4 regions of the Sporomusa sp. 246TCP1 genome follow, and region 2 is predicted to be linked to each of the others. Evidence: riboswitches for the same ligand, from Rfam matches in the RefSeq annotation. Region 2 holds a riboswitch; each other region holds the start of a gene.

Region 1 (3,160 bases), 210 kb from region 2:
AGCTTAAAATATTTTTGTTGACTCTATCCTAGGAAGATACCTTATCATTTTAGACAGGTTAAACGATTTGACCTAAAATATAAAATGAGGTGATTTACATGGCACATCCAAAGTATGAACTGCCAAAAACTCCCCATGCGGAATATCGTTATAAGATGGCGATGAAACATGTGGAAGCGGCGAAAGCTGCCGGGAAATCTTCGGAAGAAATCCACGAGATGTTTAACAAAATCATGAATTACGATATTGATAATTTAACAACTAACGACGAAGCCCACAAAAAATATCATTCTGCTGTTGCCCATGCCAAAAAAGCACTGGAAAACGGCAAGTCATCGGAAGAAGCCCATAAGATTTTCCAGCAGGTGCTGGAATCAAAAGGCGAAGGCCACTGCCATAAACACGAATAAAATACATAAGCGCTCTCTGCAAGCAAATGAGACCGCTTAAAAAGAAAACACGGCCTGCGCCAAAGGTTTAGCGCAAGCCGTGTTTTACTAATTTTTGTAGTCAACCTGGACCGCAATTTGTGTAACATATTCTTTGGGGTTAGCGGTGGCCCAGTAATTCCTTAATTGGCTAATGTAATCATCGCCGATAATTTCCAGATTATTTAGCTTTAAAGTCAAGCAACTTTTTGATTGCACTTTTATAGTTGCTGTGGTACCCGTCAGGAGTGGCAATTTTGGCATAGAGTCCTTGCGGTTTGATTTGCGCCTGGGGGTATTCGTCAGGATAGGAGATGCGGGTGAAGATCCGGGTTATTGCCAGATAGTTTTGCTTTCCGCGTGGCGCACAGCGGTCTTCAATATAAATAAAATTCTCCTTGACTCTACTACGGGTATATACTTTATAATTACCTTCATATAGGAGTGTGTCAAATATACTGATTTGAATTGCAAAACTGAATACCGATGAGATAGGTGCCCCCAAAGGGGGCTTAATAGGGAAGACCGGTGCAAAACCGGCGCGGTCCCGCCACTGTAATAGGGACAAATCCAAGATATACCACTGCAGCGAAAGCTTCGGGAAGGTTTGGACAAGCGATGACCCAGAGCCAGGAGAACTGCCTATCTGTCAATCACCGTTTTTTACCCACGAGCGATGGGAAGGGGATTATTGGAACAATCTACCCTTTACGGCTATTAATTTATGCCGGGATTTTTATTTGGATGGTTCTTTTTTGTAACAACCCCCTCCCCAGAACCTATGGGAGGGGGTTGTTTAAGTGGTGATGCTTAAAAGACAGCAGGAAGTGGGAAAGAAATGATTTCTAAACTTGCAGGCATTGTTCTATTGCTAGTTATTTCTTTTCAGGGCTGCGCAGAAAGCAGTAACATTGAAGATACTGCCTTTCTTTGGCTTGAATACGGCAAAAAGATCAATGAAACGAACGGCTCGATAACGCAAACTGTATATCTAAATAGCAGTTCTGATTCGCTAACTATTGCTGACATTAAAAATTTAACAGCATTTTATTGTGACGGACGACAGAAAGGTGAAAAACAATATTATATCATCCCGATAGAACAAAAAGACGGCCTTTATTTCTTAAGGGTCAATACTTCCACTCAGTTTCTTTATTATGTATATGTTACAGGAACCTGCGCCCAAGAACATTTTACAGCCCAGATAGCATTTCCTCTGTATGGAGATGGGTTAGATAAAAGTATAAAAAAGGAACCGGTGTTGCTGGAAAGTTCCAAAACATTTACGTCCATTGACCTGGTGTCAGCCGGGAATTTCCCCTGGGCTCAGACTGGCCAAACATTCCAGTTCCTATATAAGCCAATTCATCCGTCCGGCTATCCTGTCCAAGAAATGAAACTCATCGACATAGGCAATAAAAGTTATGAAAAACTTATGCCTGGTGATGATGGTAGGTTTTCCTTTACTCCGCCCCATGATCAACGATTAGATGACGGCGGATATCATGAATATAAAGAGACAATTATCTATACGGAAGAATTCGTGGGAAATGAAGTATATAAAACTTCAATGAATTTTCTCCTGCGCCGCTCATTGTCTGCTCACAATAATCTTACCCTGGGCTTATGTTTCTTCTTTGCTGTAATGGCAGTTATTTCAGGTGTTGTACTATTTCGAAGAAGGAGTTTTAAGTATTAAATGATAGGTACAATACGCTTGCTAATACAAAATCTTATGTTTGTGGTATGGACTTATGGCGGTCGCATTGGCTTGAATTTTGGGTATTCTATGCCCTGCTTTTCCTGCCCTTATGTTCATGGATGCGCTGGAAACTGTTATCTCATGGCGCTGCAGGGACAATGGGGGGTTGGCTTCTATTTTCCCGAGTTGCTTTCCTACAAAGGGTTTAAGGTAATACTGTATTTTTTGATCTTTGCTATTTTAACAATCGTATTGTCAAAAATATGGTGCGGCTGGATATGCCCGTTCGGTACATTGCAAGACTGGTTGTCCCAACTCAGAAAGAAGCTGGGAATACGGGAAACAGAACTTTCCTGGAAAACCCGGGAGCGCCTAAAGCCGGTTAAATATGTATTACTGGCACTGCTTCTTAGTATTCCGCTGCTGATTACATATGCAGGACTACATAGCGATTTTTACTTATTCTTCTGTCAGATTTGCCCGGCAAAACCGATTATGCCTCTGTTTGTTGGGGATACGCGAAATTTCGCGTTGGACTTTACGAACACAATCACCTTGACCTTTTCCGTAATATCCATAATGATTGCAGCTGGTACGCTGATAGGAAGTTTTTTCAAAGACCGATTTTTTTGTCTATTTTGCCCAATGCTGCCCTTGATTCAAATGTCTAAAAAAATCAGTTTTATCCGGTTTGAAAAATCGGTGCATACCTGCTCGGGCTGTGGTAATTGCCAAAGAATGTGTCCTATGGATATTAGGGATGTTCATCTTGAAAAGACGGAAAAAAACGTTATGAGTGAAGACTGTATGCTTTGTATGAGATGTATTGAGGCTTGTCCTGAAGACAATACATTGACTGCAAAATTTCTTAAGTACAACATATTTTCTTCGTCACGAAAATATGTTGCCCAAAACTATCAACAGGGGAAATCATTGGATGAATAAAATTGTGCAAACAGAAGAAGAACGCCGCATAAGACAGCGAACAAAAGTGTATGAAAAAACTTGTGAAGAATATTGTCATGAAATT
Region 2 (3,160 bases):
CTACTGTTTATTACTCTCAACTTTTAACGGTTGAGAGTTTTAATATTTAAGCCATTTTTCTTTTCTACACTCCTTTTGAACATTGCGCTTTTTTGCGCGGGTCATTTTTGACCCTTTCTTTTTACAATTCTGCTATGATATAAATAAACCAATACGCAAGAGGTAAGTCTACTTATTATTTCAATATGGAGGTGAATTGAGTTCTCTGTAAATTTCCACTAAATATTTGTACTAAATAAGGAGTGAAGAATTTTGAAAAAAACCATTTGGATTATGATGACCTTATTTTTGATGACAGTATGTTTTGGGGTCCTTATTATTGGACAAAAAACCTATGCTGCCGAAGCAACAGCAGGGAAAAAAGCAATTTTAGTTGTAAGCTTTGGCACTACTTTTGCAGATACGCGTAAAATTACAACAGAAGCGGTTGAAGACAAAATTAAAGCTGCATTCCCTGATTATGAAGTTCGCCATGCATTTACCTCTCGTATTATTATTAAACGATTAGCTGATCGTGACGGATTGCACTTTGATACAGAAAAACAGGCACTTGATAAATTGAAAGCCGATGGTTATAAAGAAATTATTATTCAACCGCTGCATATGGAAGCTGGTGATGAATATGCAAAACTTATGCATGTAGTTGATAATTATAAGAAATCCTTTGAAAAAATTTCCGTTGGTCGCCCGGTCCTGTACTACACCGGACAAGAGGGTGAAAAACCGGATGATTATTTGATTGCCATTAAAGCAATGCAAACTCAATTCCCTAAATTAGGAAAAGGTGAAGCAATTGCCCTAATGGGTCATGGCGGCGTAAATCCTTCTAATACAGCCTATGCAGCCCTTCAAATGAAAATTCAGGATGCGGGTTTAAAAAATGTTTTTGTATTCACAGTAGAGGGTTATCCTACCATTGAAAATGTGATTAAGGAATTAAAAGACAATAAAATTAAAAAAGTTACTTTAATGCCAATTATGTTGGTTGCCGGCGATCATGCAAATAACGATATGGCTGGTGACGATAAGGAATCCTTTAAATCACAGTTGATCGCCGCTGGATTCAAAGTAGAAACCTATATTCATGGACTCGGTGAAAATGTTGGCATTCAAGATATCTATGTACAACATGTAAAAGATGCTATTACCGGAGCTTATACCGAAAGAAGCAAAGATCGTCCGGCCATTCCGGTTATTAATTAGACACAAATTTTTTTATGGAAAATTAAATATATCCGAGATAGGTGCCTTAAAGGCTTAATAGGGAAGTCCGTTTAAATGACGGCGCGGTCCCGCCACTGTAACGGGGAGCAAGCTTAAGATATACCACTGGGATGATCGTCCTGGGAAGGTTTAAGCAAGCATTGATCCGAAGTCAGGAGAACTGCCTATCTGACAATCACCGTGTTACCCACGAGGTATGGGGAGGGGATTTAGTAGGCACTTTCAAAGTGTACCTAGCTTAATTCGTTTACTGGTTATTACTCCTGACCTTCCACGGCCAGGAGTTTTAATATTTTAGTCCATTTTCTTTACGCTCCTTAAGAACTTTGCGCCGTTGGCGCGGGTCAATATTGACCCTTTCTTTTTTCAATTCTGCTATGACATAAATAATAGAATTTATGCAAGGAGGCTGCTTATACGACGATAAAAGAAAAAATGCATCCCTTAAAAAATACAGGGGCTGCATTTTTTTATCGCTAAAAAAGGGGGAAAGCATTTGCCCATCAAAAAAGCACTGACCGGTTTAGTAACAGTGCTGTTTGTATTGCTGACAATTACTGGTCAGGCCCAGCATGGCCTGTCTTTTTCCTGTCAATTTCCCTATTATCTCGGGAAAGTCAGGGATTCTGTGACTCCTGGTACGCAAGCAGCAGCGCTTTTTAGTATTGAAAACCGCGATTCAGCCGATAAAGCGATAGTCATAACTATCAGCCTGCCGCCGGGTTTTAAGCCTGCTGGTTCTCAGGAAAATTGGGAGATAAACCAACAAGCAGACCATTATGTTTTAACAAGGCAAGAACTGCTGGCAGGCGGTTACAGCCAGTGGTATGACTTACTGTCCTTTCAAGTGGCATCAGAGCTGCCGCCTGGTAAGTATACAGCTGCTGTTACAGCCGGAGAAATTACGCAGCAGGTGCCGATTAATGTAGAGGTAGGTACCGGTAAAGCTGCCGCTCCTGTAACCATGGCAGGTATTGTTTTACCTTTGGATAAAGACGGCAAAACAGATGACCGTATGGGTCGCAACGTCTTAGTATTACGAGACCGGCAATGGGACTATTACAAAAATCTAGTCGTCGGCAAAGGCGCCTCTAATCAGGAGATTGAAGCCATTCACCCGGTAACGCATTTGGGAGTGGATATTGTAAATCCGTCCGGGGTGCAGAAGCTGGCTGTTGTTACTGTCCGGCTGTTGGATGCAGCCAGTCATCAGCCGGTGAACGGCTTGTTTACTCCTGGCTCAACCAATGAAGATGTAAATGGCGGAGCACTGGACCGGCAAAAAAATTTTTTAGAAGCTTTTACAGCCTTAAATGGTGACTCCTGGCAACGTCTGCAGATACCGGTATATGCAGATGAACGTGATTTGACTGGTGGTACTTATATTCTTCAAGCAGAACTACAAGACGGAATAAAGCCGCCGCTGGTGTGTGAAGTGCCGCTTATTATTGTAAAAAAAGACAACAAGGCGCTGGTAGTGGTCAGTATGGCAACACTAATGGTACTGGCAGGTCTGTTTGTGGCACTTAGACGTTTGCGACAAGTGCTGACGGTGTTAAAAACACGCTGGCTGGTAACCATCGCTTTATTTGGCGCGGCTGCGTTTGCGGTAGTTAATGTTCCGTCAACCTTGCTAAATGATTTTTTTCATATTCTACTGGGGCCGTTCGGTTTTTTGATTACCGGCCTATTTAATGGTGTATTTCTCTATATGATGGTGGTGGCACTGGTTATCTTAATTCCCCGCCCGGGTGTAGTGGCACTTATGACCCTTGTCCGCATGCTCTTAGGTATGCTGGCTTTTGGACAAATTTCACCCATTATTTTGTTGAACTATGGTATGCAGGCGCTCTTGCTGGAGCTTTTGATTTATGGCAGCGGGATGTATGGCTGGCTGCAAAAACGGGAAGATGAAAGCATACCCTGGGGCAAAATC
Region 3 (3,160 bases), 2.8 Mb from region 2:
GTAAATTGCGCTGGATATTCTTTGTGGCTTCCTGGGATTGGTCGGCAAGCTTTCTGACTTCTTCGGCAACAACGGCAAAGCCCCGGCCGTGTTCACCGGCCCGGGCAGCTTCAATGGCTGCATTTAAGCCTAACAAGTTAGTTTGCGCTGCAATATTTTTTATGAATTGCAAAATTTCTGTAGAATGTTTATTTTTTTCTGCCAAATCGCTGGATAAATGGAATAGACGTTGCCCGGAGGCTGCAAGTTCACTGGCACTGCCTGCAATTTGATGAACGCTGTCAGCTGCCTGGGCGGTTGCGCTAACGATTTCCTCTACATTTTTAATCAAATTAAGGCTATGATTAAAATCAATGCCTGAACTTAATGTTCCAATAATTTCTTTATTTATCCCATAAATCGGCGTAAAAATTGTTTTTATTGGACGCCCGTAGACTTCCGGGGGGATATCCGCATAAGTATTAGCACCGGTACGGATACACTCTTCCACGGTTTGTATTCCTTGAATAGGTTTGCCTGTAGGAAGGTCTAGTTCAAATTTTTTGGCACGATAATAACCGAGATATTTTTTTAAATCAGTAAGTCCAACAGCCATGTCTTCTCTAACTATTTGATTTAGGTATGGGAGAACCAGTTTAAAGGCAGCTAAAATGGCCTCATTGGTTACGGGTTGATCCTCATGTTGCATAATTAACTCTCCTCGCCAATTTAATAGTTATTGTTTCGATAATTCGTCATTTTTTTAGGATATCCTTTTAAAAAAAGTAGCTTTTTTGACAAGACAAGGGGAGCAAGATAAAGAGCAGCTAATTAAAGTCAAGCCTTTAAAACAAAAAGTAGAAATTGAATAAAGTAAAAATAAAATAAACTTAATGTACAATATTAAGTTTATTTTTTAAGTTGATTTTTGTTTTGTATTGTTTTAATATGAGAAGGAGAAATATTTGTAAATATACCAAATATTTAACTGTTTAGGTAGTAAAAAACATTGAAAACATATTAGGGGTGTTAGTCATTGCTCAAACTTTGTAAATTGTTTTTAATCAGTTTGGCGTTTTTGGTTTCCCTAACGACAATGTGCTTTGCCAATACTATTGATACTCCTCAGTTAGCTTCTGAACAAATAGCGGCTAAAAAAATTTCAGTTGTCGTCTTTGCTTCTCGTAGCATACGTAATGACACTAAAACTATGAATACTCTAACCGCCAACATGGAGAAACTGTTTGATCCACATAAATACAATATAGAAATATTTGGGAAAGGACAGCAATCTTCAGCGTTTGTAGAGTTTACCGAAAGATTTCTTTCCAATCAAAAACCATTTATAAAAAAAGAAGATTGTTTTCAATATGCGAAAGATACTGACTCTGATTATGTAATATCTATTTTGATATATCCGATAGATGCGAGAGGATACGTAAGTAGATTTTCAATTTCTAGGGATTATAAAATGCAAGCTGATATAAAAGGCTTAGATGTTAAAAATAATAAATATATGTATAATCAAACTTTTATTTCGAAAAAATTGGATAGTCTCCGTCCCAGTACAGAAAGTGTTCTGAAAAATATGAGAGATGGATTATTATTACCGGAAGAATTGAAAAAATGATAACAAATACCTCCAACACTACTGGGAACAAGTAGGTCAATGGCTGCAAAACTTAATACCAATCGGTATAGGTGCTCTGAGGGGCTTAATAGAAGTCCAGTGTAAGACTGCCACTGTAATGGAGAGCAAGCCTGAGAAATGCCACTGGGAGGAAAGTCCCGGGAAGGTTCAGGCAAGCGATGAACCAGAGCCGGCAGAACTGCCTAAATGACAATCACCGCTAGACTCGCGAAGAGAAAACACGGGGACAGGGGAAATGTTTTAATTATTCAACTATTAACGTATAAACGGTGTCCCTGTCCCCATGTTTTCCCCCGAAGTAAGATAAAGATGGGGGTGAATGAATGCCAAGAATAGCAAGAAAAAAGAGTAAAAGTGGAATCTACCATATAATTGTGCGAGGAATAAACCGTCAGACAATCTTTGAAGATGAAGAAGATTGCAACCAATTACTTGAGGTACTACAACAATATAAAGAAAAAAGCGGATATGAGGTTTACGCATACTGTTTGATGGGAAATCATGTACACTTGTTGATGAAGATAGGAATAGAGCCATTAGAACAAGTAATGCGCCGGATATGTGGGAGCTATGTGTATTGGTATAATAATAAATATCAAAGAATAGGCAATTTATTTCAAGACCGTTTTAAGAGTGAACCAGTAGAAGATGATCAATACTTTCAAATCGTACTAAGATATATTCATCAAAATCCAGTAAAAGCGGGAGTAGTAAAGCATGTTGAAGAATATAAATGGAGTAGCTTTCACGAATATGTAAATCAAGCAAATTTGGTAAATATAAATGTGCTGTTTGGGATGATAAACGACGATAAAGAAATAATGATAGACAAATTTATAGAATATATCAATGAAATAAGCGAAGATGAATGTTTAGATATTGATAATGAGGTCAGGCAGAAAATTATGGACGAAGAAGCCAAAATAATAATAAAAACGGTATGTAATTTAAAAACTGCAATGGATTTGCAGCGGCTGGATAGTCACACAAGAAATACGTACTTAAGAATTCTTAAGCAGCAGCATAACCTATCAATTCGACAAATTGAAAGACTCACGGGAATTAATAGAGGCATTGTTTTAAAAGCATGAGGGCGGTGTCGACAACCCCGTCCCCTGGACACTTCCATAAGGTGGTGCCCCGGCACCCCCCGTACCTCCCGTAACCTCCCGGCCTTTGCCGGAAAAAGCGTTCCGTAGGAGAAAAGCCGGGCGGTATTCCGTTAAAAAATCCGTACTGTTTGAGCGTAGCGAGTTTACGGATTTTAGGAATATCGCCCGGCTTTTCAGCTTTTGGAGGCTTAGGGCATAGACCTTTTTTTACTTTTGGGGCAATGCCAAAAGTAAAACCCCCTTGCTTGAAGGGATAACACGGGGTCAGGGGGGATGTTTTAATTATTCAACTATTAGTGTAGAAACTGTGTCCCTGTCCCCATGTTTTTGGAGATGGTACTCTAATAGGGAATAGATCAAAAGACTAGGTCCTTTGATTACACATTAACAAAAAAGCCAGAATAGTAGACTGCTATTC
Region 4 (3,160 bases), 1.7 Mb from region 2:
TATATAGTAGACAAACAGTGAAGAAATTCAAGATAATTAGTGATAGCTATCACTAATTATCTTGAAAAAGCTCGGCGGATGTAATATAATGTAGAACTATAGTAAACAAGGTTAAAAAAATACTATAAAAGTATTTAGACAGGATACTTTTTATAGTATTTGGAAGGCCAACATTTCCTGAGCCTGAAACCATTCGTTGGAGAGTGCCGTTATCAGGCTCACTTTATGCGGGGATTGGAGATGCAAGGCAAGGTATTGTGGCCAAAAAAGAGGGGAGAAATTTACAAAATGAGTAGGTCAAGTGTAAAAATGGTAGCTGTGCTAACAGCAGTACTGCTAATTACCGGTGTTTTAGCCGGCTGTGGCGGTACATCATCTAATGAAATCAAAATTGGTGTATTAAATGAAATGACTGGTGGTAATGCCACCATGGGTACCTCGTCAGCCAATGGTGCCAAAATGGCGATTAAAGAAGCCAATGCCAAAGGTGGTGTACTTGGCAAACAGATTAAAGCGATTGTTGCTGATAACAAAAGTGAGCCCTCAGAGGCTGCCAATGCGATGACTAAACTGGCAACCCAAGATAAAGTTGTTGCTATTACCGGGATGTTTGCCAGCTCAAATGCCATTGCTGCTTCCAGTGTAGCTGAAGCAACCAAAATTCCTTTTCTGGCAGTAGGTGCCACCAACCCCAAGGTAACTGTTGATGAAAAAACCAATAAAGTAAAAGACTATACCTTCCGGGTATGTTTCATTGATCCCTTCCAGGGTACTGTTGGTGCTAACTTTGTACTTAATACCTTACAACTCAAAAAAGCTGTAATCTTAGTTGATAACAGCAGTGATTATAGCAAAGGCTTAGCTGCTTTCTTCAAGGATGCCTTTACAAAAGGCGGCGGTACAGTACTTGCCGAAGAAGCCTATCTGCAAAAAGACCAGGACTTCAAAACCATTTTGACCAAGGTCAAAGCACTCAATGCTGACATTCTGTATGTACCGGGATATTATGAAGAAGTAGGTAAAATTGTTAAACAAGCCCGTGAAATGGGGATTACTGTTCCTATGGTTGGCGGCGACGGCTGGGATTCACCGAAATTAGTAGAAATCGGTACTCCGGCGGCCTTAGATAATACCTATTTCACTAATCATTACTCTGTGGATGACACCAGCGCCGAATCCAAAGCCTTTGTTGAGGCCTACAAAAAAGAGTATGGCCAGGCACCTGACGCCTTGGCAGTACTTGGTTATGATGCTGCTAATGTGTTAATTGATGCCATTAAACGTGCCAACAGCACTGAGCCGGCTAAAATTCGCGAAGCATTAGCTGCGACTAAGGATTTTATGACCGTAACTGGCTCGACCACCTTAAATGCCACCCATGATGCTGTAAAAAATGCCGTCATCATTGAGATGAAAGATGGCAAGCAAATGTTTAAAGCCACTGTAAAACCGTAAACGGTTAATCACATAATAAGCAGTCACTTAGTTAAGTGGCTGCTTATTTTTTATAAGTTTATTGACGGTAGTAAGGCCGTCTGTTATAATGACCATAAAAATACACATATTTTTCGGCTAAGGTGCCCCTTAAGGGGAGAATAGGGAAGTCTGAGTATGGGAAGACTATACATAGGCGCGGGCCCACCACTGTACCAGGGAGATCTTACACGGCCACTCGTCAAGGGGAAGGCGTAAGAGTTAATGAACTGGGAGCCAGGAGACCTGCCTTATACCGCAACCATCCTTCATGGACAAGAAGGCTTTTTTGGGCTTAACCAAAAAAGCCTTTTGTTTTTGAATCAGAGAAATAATGGAGGTTATTATGAGTTTACTGCAAGCAACAGTAGCGAAAATTATGAGGCCGGATACAGTAATTAAAGATCAGGTAAAGACTAGACTGGCAGGTGTGTTACAGTCAGCAGGCAGCCTGGGACGATTGGAAGATATGGTTGAGCAGTATGCGGGGATAACAGGCGAGCTGAATCCGGCACTGCCTAAGCCTTGTATGGTGGTAGCTTCAGCTGACCATGGGGTAGCCAGACGAGTGGTGAGTGCCTATCCGATAGAAACAACAATTCATATGACAGCCAATTATCTTATCTCCCAAGGTGCAAGTGCCAATGCCTTTGCGAACTTCTGCGGTGCTGATATGGTTGTGGTTGATATGGGCGTTGCTGGCGATCTGTCATATGTTCCGGGACTGTGGCATCGCAAGATTGCCTATGGCACACAGGATTTTACCGCAGGCCCGGCGATGACGCGTGAGCAGGCCATCCAAGCAGTGGAAACAGGCATTGATATTGTTAATGACCGGGTGAAACATGGCTATAGTTGTTTTTGCCTGGGGGAAATGGGCATTGGTAATACCACGTCCAGCGCTACCATTGTTGGAGCATTCACCGGTCTCGCTCCGGAGAAAGTTACCGGGCGGGGCACCGGGATATCAGACAGCCGCCTTAAAACCAAGATGGACATTGTCGGTCAGGCTTTAGCTGTGAATAAACCGAATCCTCAGGATGGATTAGATGTTCTAGCCAAAGTGGGTGGATTTGAACTAGGTGCATTAGCCGGCGTAATTCTTGGCTCAGCCGCCAACCGCTGCGCTGTCGTCATTGACGGGCTCAACACGACGGCGGCGGCTTTAATCGCCAATGCCATTCATCCTCTGAGCAAAGAGTATATGTTTGCGTCGCACCTGTCCGGTGAACCGGCTCATATTATTGCGTTGCGTCAGCTTCAGTTAGAAGCTTGCCTGGAGCTGGGAGTCCGGCTAGGGGAGGGTATTGGGGCTTCAATGGTTGTCGATATGCTCTATGTGGCCATTAAGCTGCTAAATAATAGGGGAGGCAAAGCCAATGCTTGAAGAACTAATTGCAGCCATAAAACCACTTGATAGTATAGCGATGGAACGGTGTCAGCGGCGGGTCGATAATCTGACCAAGCCGTTAAATAGTCTGCATTCCTTTGAACACATTGCCTGTAAGCTGGCAGGAATTAGCGGCAATCCACGGCCACGGGCGCTGGAAAAAAGCATCATTATTATGGCCGCTGATAATGGCATAGCAATTGCAACTGACCAACAGCAACTGACAACAGCAGCTCGACTGACCGGCTTTTGTCAGGGGCAGGCGCCCATCCAGGTGTTTGCCGCCCATGTTCAGGC

The links. Region 2 has a riboswitch for cobalamin ahead of AC1ECB_RS10790 (hypothetical protein). Riboswitches for the same ligand answer to the same signal wherever they lie in the genome.
Region 1: another riboswitch for cobalamin. It lies ahead of AC1ECB_RS10035 (hypothetical protein); the one in region 2 lies ahead of AC1ECB_RS10790 (hypothetical protein).
Region 3: another riboswitch for cobalamin. It lies ahead of AC1ECB_RS25655 (REP-associated tyrosine transposase); the one in region 2 lies ahead of AC1ECB_RS10790 (hypothetical protein).
Region 4: another riboswitch for cobalamin. It lies ahead of cobT (nicotinate-nucleotide--dimethylbenzimidazole phosphoribosyltransferase); the one in region 2 lies ahead of AC1ECB_RS10790 (hypothetical protein).

Annotation. Positions count from the first base shown of each region.
Region 1 is NZ_CM170492.1:2,033,571-2,036,730, reverse strand. Features, by position in the region: gene AC1ECB_RS10040 (hypothetical protein) at 99-410, shown strand; cobalamin riboswitch at 905-1,088, shown strand; gene AC1ECB_RS10035 (hypothetical protein) at 1,267-2,127, shown strand; gene AC1ECB_RS10030 (4Fe-4S binding protein) at 2,128-3,075, shown strand; gene AC1ECB_RS10025 (2-hydroxyacyl-CoA dehydratase subunit D) at 3,068-3,160, shown strand, end outside.
Region 2 is NZ_CM170492.1:2,238,684-2,241,843, reverse strand. Features, by position in the region: gene AC1ECB_RS10795 (sirohydrochlorin cobaltochelatase) at 253-1,203, shown strand; cobalamin riboswitch at 1,226-1,406, shown strand; gene AC1ECB_RS10790 (hypothetical protein) at 1,721-3,160, shown strand, end outside.
Region 3 is NZ_CM170492.1:5,436,025-5,439,184, forward strand. Features, by position in the region: gene AC1ECB_RS25645 (methyl-accepting chemotaxis protein) at 1-688, opposite strand, end outside; gene AC1ECB_RS25650 (hypothetical protein) at 1,016-1,609, shown strand; cobalamin riboswitch at 1,662-1,830, shown strand; gene AC1ECB_RS25655 (REP-associated tyrosine transposase) at 1,954-2,721, shown strand.
Region 4 is NZ_CM170492.1:3,893,114-3,896,273, reverse strand. Features, by position in the region: gene AC1ECB_RS18390 (ABC transporter substrate-binding protein) at 289-1,455, shown strand; cobalamin riboswitch at 1,559-1,741, shown strand; gene cobT (nicotinate-nucleotide--dimethylbenzimidazole phosphoribosyltransferase) at 1,820-2,860, shown strand; gene AC1ECB_RS18380 (nicotinate-nucleotide--dimethylbenzimidazole phosphoribosyltransferase) at 2,853-3,160, shown strand, end outside.